3 regions of the Streptomyces sp. NPDC001315 genome follow, and region 3 is predicted to be linked to each of the others. Evidence: riboswitches for the same ligand, from Rfam matches in the RefSeq annotation. Region 3 holds a riboswitch; each other region holds the start of a gene.
What was found. A riboswitch is a leader RNA that binds a small molecule or an ion and turns the genes downstream of it on or off. The one in region 3 is predicted to bind S-adenosylmethionine.

Region 1 (2,257 bases), on a different contig from region 3:
ACGAAACCGGCCAGCTGCGGCCAGTGCATGTTCAGCAGCGGTCGGGCCATCAGCTCCGTCACCCGGCCGCCCTGGCCGGCGGTCTTGCCGGAGGCGAGCGAATTCAACTCAGTGCCGGAGGCGAGCGAATCCGACTCGGTGCCCAGCGGGCGGTCGTACATGCCCTTGACGAGATCGACGTCCGGGTCGGTGAGCAGCGGGCCCACGATTCCGGACACGAAGTCGGAGGAGAATTCCCTCAGGTCGGCGTCGATGAAGCAGACGATGTCCCCGCCGGTGACCAGCAGGGACCGCCAGAGCACCTCGCCCTTGCCCGGCACGGCCGGGATACGGGGCAGGATGTCGTCGCGGTGGACGACCCGGGCGCCCGCGGCGGCGGCCACCTCGGAGGTGCGGTCGGTGGATCCCGAGTCGACGACGACGATCTCGTCGACGAGCGGGACCTGCTGCATGAGGTCGTGACGGATCACGGCGACGATGTCGCCGACCGTCTCCTCCTCGTTGAGCGCGGGCAGGACGACGGAGACCGACTGGCCCCTGGCGCGTTTCGCGGCAAGGAGCTGGTGGAGCGGCCGATCGGTCACGGACCAGGAGCGTGTGCTCAGCCAGCGCTCGACTTCTTCCAGCACAGTGGCGGCTCCTTCTACGTTCTCGCGGCGGGAAAGGGGCCCGCAGCGGTGGCGGCTATGGGCACAGGCATCTCGCGGTTCGGACGACTCTCTCAACTGTCCTGGCCTTCGGTTACAGTCTTGAACAACGCGGGTGACCATCGCATGTCCGGGGTGGCCCGCCGTTCACAACTACATACCGCTCATCCAGAGGGGCAGAGGGATACGGCCCGATGAAGCCCCGGCAACCCTCCAGTCGGTTCTCGTTCACCGCGAGGCTCCCGACTAGGGAAGGTGCCAAATCCGTCTCACGGCGAAGTGCGCCGTGAGGAAGATGAGGAGAAAGGGCCTCGCCTCCATGGCTGTGCAGACTGTTGCAAGCACCACGAACTCCGTCGATCTGGGCCCCGCCGCGGCGCTTTCCTGCCGCGAGTGCGGTCACCGCGTGCCGCTCGGCCCGGTCTTCGCCTGCGAGGAGTGTTTCGGCCCGCTCGAGATCGCGTACGACTTCTCGGCCTACGACACCGAGGAGCTCCGCAAGCAGATCGAGGCGGGACCCGCGAACATCTGGCGCTACGCACCACTGCTGCCCGTCCCCGCGGACGTGGCGACCAAGCCCAACATCAACCCCGGCTGGACCAAGCTCGTCAAGGCCGACAACCTGGCGCGCGAGCTCGGTGTCGACGCCGGCAAGCTCTTCGTCAAGGACGACTCCGGCAACCCGACGCACTCCTTCAAGGACCGCGTCGTCGCCCAGGCCCTCGAGGCCGCCCGCGCCTTCGGGTTCACCACCCTCTCCTGCTCCTCCACCGGCAACCTGGCCGGCGCCGTGGGCGCCGCCGCCGCCCGGGCCGGCTTCCGCTCCTGCGTGTTCATCCCGCACGACCTGGAGCAGGGCAAGGTCGTCATGGCCGCCGTCTACGGCGGCGAGCTCGTCGGCATCGAGGGCAACTACGACGACGTGAACCGCTTCTGCTCCGAGCTGATCGGCGACCCGGCGGGCGAGGGCTGGGGCTTCGTCAACGTCAACCTGCGGCCGTACTACGCGGAGGGCTCGAAGACCCTCGCGTACGAGATCTGCGAGCAGCTCGGCTGGCAGCTGCCCGACCAGCTGGTCGTCCCGATCGCCTCCGGCTCCCAGCTCACGAAGATCGACAAGGGCCTGCAGGAGCTGATCAAGCTCGGGCTGGTCGAGGACAAGCCGTACAAGATCTTCGGTGCGCAGGCGGAAGGCTGCTCGCCGGTGTCCGTGGCGTACAAGGCAGGCCACGACGTCGTACGTCCCCAGAAGCCGGACACCATCGCCAAGTCCCTCGCGATCGGCAACCCGGCCGACGGGCCGTACGTCCTGGACATCGCGCGCCGCACGGGCGGTGCGGTGGAGGATGTGACGGACGAGCAGATCGTGGACGCGATCAAGCTGTTGGCGCGGACCGAGGGCATCTTCGCCGAGACGGCCGGCGGGGTGACCGTGGGCGTGACGAAGAAGCTCATCGAGGCCGGCCTGCTCGACCCGACCAAGACGACCGTCGTACTGAACACCGGCGACGGACTGAAGACCCTGGACGCGGTGGCCGGCACCGGCCTGACCGCGACGATCCGCCCGAACCTGGACTCCTTCCGAGAGGCTGGCCTCGCATCATGAGCGT
Region 2 (2,257 bases), on a different contig from region 3:
GGTGGCGACCAGGCCGAAGATCGTGAACACGCCGACGAGTTCGGGCCGCGCGGCCACATAGCGCAGCCCCTCCGCCCCCGCTCCCGTCCACGGGGGCCGGGAGACGGCGCGTGTCTCCGGCGCCCGTGGACGGATCGACAGCAGACCCGCGAGGACGACCGTGAAGGACACGGCGTTGAGAGCGAACACCCACCCGGTACCGATCGCCCCGACCAGCACACCGGCGATCGCCGGGCCGATCAGGCGGGCGGCGTTCAGGGACAGGATGTTCAGGCCCGCCGCCTTCGGGATCAGAGCCCGGCCGACCAGTTCGGTGACGAAGGACAGCCGAGCGGGGTTCTCCACCGTGAACACGCAGCCCAGGGCGAAGGACAGGACGTACAGAAGCCACAGCGGGGCATGGCCGGAGAGCACCATCACCGTCAGGAGCAGGGCCTGCACGGCGTACAGCGTCTGGGTCCACAGCAGCAGGGCCCGCCGGTCGTACCGGTCGGCTATGACCCCGCCCCACAGGCCGAACAGCAGCACTGGGGCGAACTGAAGGCCCACGACCCAGCCGAGCGCGGTCCCGCTGTGGGTGAGCGTCAGGACGTACCAGTCCAGCGCGACACCCTGCATGGCGCTGCCGACGTTGGACACCAGACCCGTGCTCCAGTAGATCCGATAGTCACGGACCCGCAGCGCGGCGAACACCCCTGCCGGGGCGGTGCTGTTGACGGCCATGCGTCTCTTTCCGATGGGTCGGCCAGGTGGTGCACGCGACGGACGCGTCGCAGGGAGAGCCCCGGGGCGGCCGAGGCGGGCGGAGAAGGGCCGCACGACGGGTTCCCCACCGGAGGCGGCCGGCGATGCCGGTCCGGATCCGCGCGAAGGCACGGCGGTGCACGGGCGCAGAAAGGACTGAAGGGAGCGAGTGGTCAGCGACAGGTCTGGTCGAACTGATCGGCGCGGCGGCCCACCCAGAAGGGATCGAGCAGCACGGTGCGTGCCTGACCTGCGGTCTCCATGGCCGGATCAAAGCACACGGCGCGAGGAGCGTCCACCACGCGTCCCGGCACGTGAGACGGCCCCGCCTTCTCGAACAGGGCGCCCGATTCCGGCATTGACGTACGACAAGGCCGCTCCGTAGCATCGCGACGGGCATTGAGTGTCAGCGTCAAGCCCTGGCTCGCTGACCGGCAACCCTCCCGCGCGGTGGGGTGCTCCAGGTGAAAGCCCGGCGGGATCACGACAATTCCCGCAAGCGCGTGGCCCCGGGACCGGGGCCGGAGATGGGGAGGACCGGCATGCGGCACTGTGGTGACCCGGCTGTCTCCTTCACCGACGCCACGGCGTTCTCCCAGCTCTCGCGCCGACGCCACATCGATCTGAAGCGCTCGACCAGCTGCCTCTGTCAGGCCTGACGAGCTCGGTCGGCGTCGACTGACGTCCGTTACCCAGCCACGGCTTCTTCGTACTTTTCTCCTTGCCACCGCTCTCGGTGTCTTTCTCCCTGGCCCCCTGTCTGTACAGCGCTCCCCCGCTGCCGGTGTCGATCCGGCCGGGCCCGCACGCCCATGTACGGCCGTGCCTCGCACGGCACCCCGTGCCTGGTGAACACGAGTAGGAGAAACCCTTCCGTGAAAGCACTCCCGGATATCAGACTCTCCCAATGGGCGCCCCTGGCCGCCCTGCTGACCACCAGTGTTCTGCTGACCGCCTGCGGGTCGGGCGGTGACGACTCCGGCAGCGGAAGCCGCCCGGCGAAGTCCGGCGGCACCTTGACCTTCGCGGTGGGTTCCGACGCCGGCTGCGTGGACCCGCAACAGTCCGGCAGCAACGAAAGCATCTACTCGGTGCGCCAGAGCGTGGACTCCCTGACCGACCAGGACCCCGAGACCGGCAAGATCGTGCCGTGGCTGGCCAAGAGCTGGGACATCGACGCCGAGGCGACGACGTTCACATTCCACCTGCGGTCGGGTGTCACCTTCAGCGACGGGTCGGAGCTGACCGCACAGGTGGTCAAGGACAACTTCGACGCGGTGCCGAAGCTCGGCGCCCTGGGGACCCTCGCCCAGGGCTATCTGAGCGGCGTCAAGAGCACCACCGTGGTGGACCCGCTCACCGTCAAGGTGACGTTCAAGGTGCCCAACGCCCAGTTCCTCCAGGCGACCTCGACCCACTCGCTGGGCATCGAGTCGTCGGCCAGCGTGAAGAAGACCCCGCAGCAGAAGTGCAGCGACGGCGTGATCGGATCCGGGCCGTTCGTACTGAAGCA
Region 3 (2,257 bases):
GACATCGTCGGTACGGGCGGCGACGGCGCGAAGACGGTGAACATCTCCACGATGTCCTCGATCGTCATCGCCGGCACCGGTGCCAAGGTCGTCAAGCACGGCAACCGGGCCGCGTCGTCGGCGTCGGGTGCCTCGGACGTCCTGGAGAAGCTCGGGGTCAATCTCGAGCTGACGCCGAAGCGGGTGGCGGAGGTCGCCGAGGAGGCCGGGATCACCTTCTGCTTCGCGGTGAAGTTCCATCCGGCGCTGCGCCATGTGGCGGCGGCGCGCGGTCAGCTGGGCATCCGGACGGTGTTCAACTTCCTGGGTCCGCTGACCAACCCGGCGAAGGTGAAGTCCCAGGCGATCGGCGTCGCCGATCTGCGCATGGCGCCCATCATCGCGGGTGTCTTCGCCGAGCGCGGCAACTCCTCGCTGGTGTTCCGCGGCGACGACGGCCTCGACGAGCTCACCACGACGTCCACCTCCCGGGTGTGGGTCGTCCGGGATGGCAAGGTGAGCGAGGAGGCCTTCGACCCGCGGGACGTCGGTATCGAGCTGGTGCCGGTGGAGGCGCTGCGGGGCGCCGACGCGTCGTTCAACGCGGACGTGGCGCGTCGGCTGCTGGGCGGCGAGACCGGCCCGGTGCGGGACGCCGTCCTGCTGAACTCGGCGGCGGCGCTGGTCGCGCTGGAGCCGGGCTCGGGGACGCTGGCCGAGCAGATCCGCGCCGGCATGGACAAGGCGGCGGAGTCGATCGACTCGGGCGCGGCCAAGCGGACGCTGGAGCGCTGGGTGGCCGTCAGCAACGCGTAGCGGATGTGAGTGCGGTCCCGTAATCCGGACATGAGTTGCGGGACCGCGATCACTTCACGTATTTTCCTGTTCAGGTCATGAGTGACAGTCATGAGGCCCCGGCCGACTGTCCGGCAACCCTCCGTCCGTGGCGGGGTGCCCCGGGTGAAGACCAGGCCGTAGGCAGCGAGGTCTACGGCAAGCGCGGACCCCTCACGCTTCTTCGAGCAAGCACAGCCCAGGGGTCCTGGTCGTCGAGGGAGCCTTCTGTGAGCAAGCGAATGCGATAGGGCGTAGAGCCCCGCCTCCGCATACCCCTTTCACCTTTCTCCGTGCTTGAGCCGTATCCGCTCGCGCGGTGATTCCTCTTGCTTCTCACAGGAGTTCACCATGTCCGTCTCCACCGCTGCCGCCGACCAGTCGCTTTGTTCCCCGCTGCCCGTTCTGGGCCGGGATGTCACCGTCCCGCTCGTCACGGGCGGCGAAGTCACCTATGCCGCGCTCGACTACGCGGCCAGCGCCCCCGCCCTCCAGCGCGTCTGGGACGACGTGGCGGCGTACGCCCCGTACTACGGCAGCGTCCACCGCGGCGCCGGCTACCTCTCCCAGCTCTCCACGGACCTCTTCGAGAACGCCCGCGGGACCGTCGCGGAGTTCCTCGACTGCCGTACCGACGACCAGGTCGTCTTCACCCGGTCCACCACCGACTCGCTCAACCTCCTCGCGGCCGCGCTCCCCGCCGACTGCCAGGTCTTCGTCTTCGAGACCGAGCATCACGCCTCGCTGCTGCCCTGGAAGGACGCCCAGGTCACCTATCTCGACGCCCCGCGCACCCCGGGTCAGGCCGTCGAGACCCTGGAGCGCGCCCTCGCCGACCGCGACCCCTACGGCCCGGCCCTGGTCTGCGTCACCGGCGCCTCGAACGTCACCGGCGAGCTGTGGCCCGTACGGGAGCTGGCCGCGGCCGCGCACGCGCACGGCGCCCGCATCGTCCTGGACGCCGCCCAGCTCGCCCCGCACCACCCGGTGTCGGTACAGGACCTCGACGTCGACTGGGTCGCCTTCTCCGGCCACAAGCTGTACGCCCCGTTCGGCTCCGGTGTCCTGGCCGGCCGCGCGGACTGGCTGCGTGCGGCCGAGCCGTACCTGGCGGGCGGCGGCGCCAGCCGCAAGGTCACCCGGCGCGAGGACGGCGGAGTGGACGTGGAGTGGCACGAGAGCGCCGCCCGCCACGAGGCCGGCTCGCCGAACGTCATCGGCGCCTACTCCATCGCCTCCGCCTGCAAGGCCCTCACCGAGGCCGGCTTCGACACGCTCGTCGCCCGCGAACAGCACCTGATCGACACCGTCCGCGCGGGCCTCGCCGAGGTCCCCGAGGTCAAGGTCCTGTCCCTCTTCGGCGACGACGCCCCGCGCGTGGGCGTGCTCTCCTTCGTGGTGGAGGGCTGGAACAGCTCCCACTTCGCCGCCGCCCTCTCCGCCG

Region 1: linked by a shared signal. The riboswitch ahead of thrC (threonine synthase) and the one ahead of ACFY16_RS05600 (aminotransferase class V-fold PLP-dependent enzyme) in region 3 are both predicted to bind S-adenosylmethionine.
Region 2: linked by a shared signal. The riboswitch ahead of ACFY16_RS27185 (putative leader peptide) and the one ahead of ACFY16_RS05600 (aminotransferase class V-fold PLP-dependent enzyme) in region 3 are both predicted to bind S-adenosylmethionine.

The regions. Positions count from the first base shown of each region.
Region 1 is NZ_JBIAWZ010000008.1:341,186-343,442, reverse strand. It holds gene ACFY16_RS24150 (glucosyl-3-phosphoglycerate synthase) at 1-629, opposite strand, end outside; SAM riboswitch class I at 809-949, shown strand; gene thrC (threonine synthase) at 967-2,253, shown strand; gene ACFY16_RS24140 (MoaD/ThiS family protein) at 2,250-2,257, shown strand, end outside.
Region 2 is NZ_JBIAWZ010000011.1:86,328-88,584, reverse strand. It holds gene ACFY16_RS27190 (MFS transporter) at 1-723, opposite strand, end outside; SAM riboswitch class IV at 1,140-1,252, shown strand; gene ACFY16_RS27185 (putative leader peptide) at 1,272-1,403, shown strand; gene ACFY16_RS27180 (ABC transporter substrate-binding protein) at 1,620-2,257, shown strand, end outside.
Region 3 is NZ_JBIAWZ010000001.1:1,263,360-1,265,616, reverse strand. It holds gene trpD (anthranilate phosphoribosyltransferase) at 1-795, shown strand, start outside; SAM riboswitch class IV at 869-985, shown strand; gene ACFY16_RS05600 (aminotransferase class V-fold PLP-dependent enzyme) at 1,165-2,257, shown strand, end outside.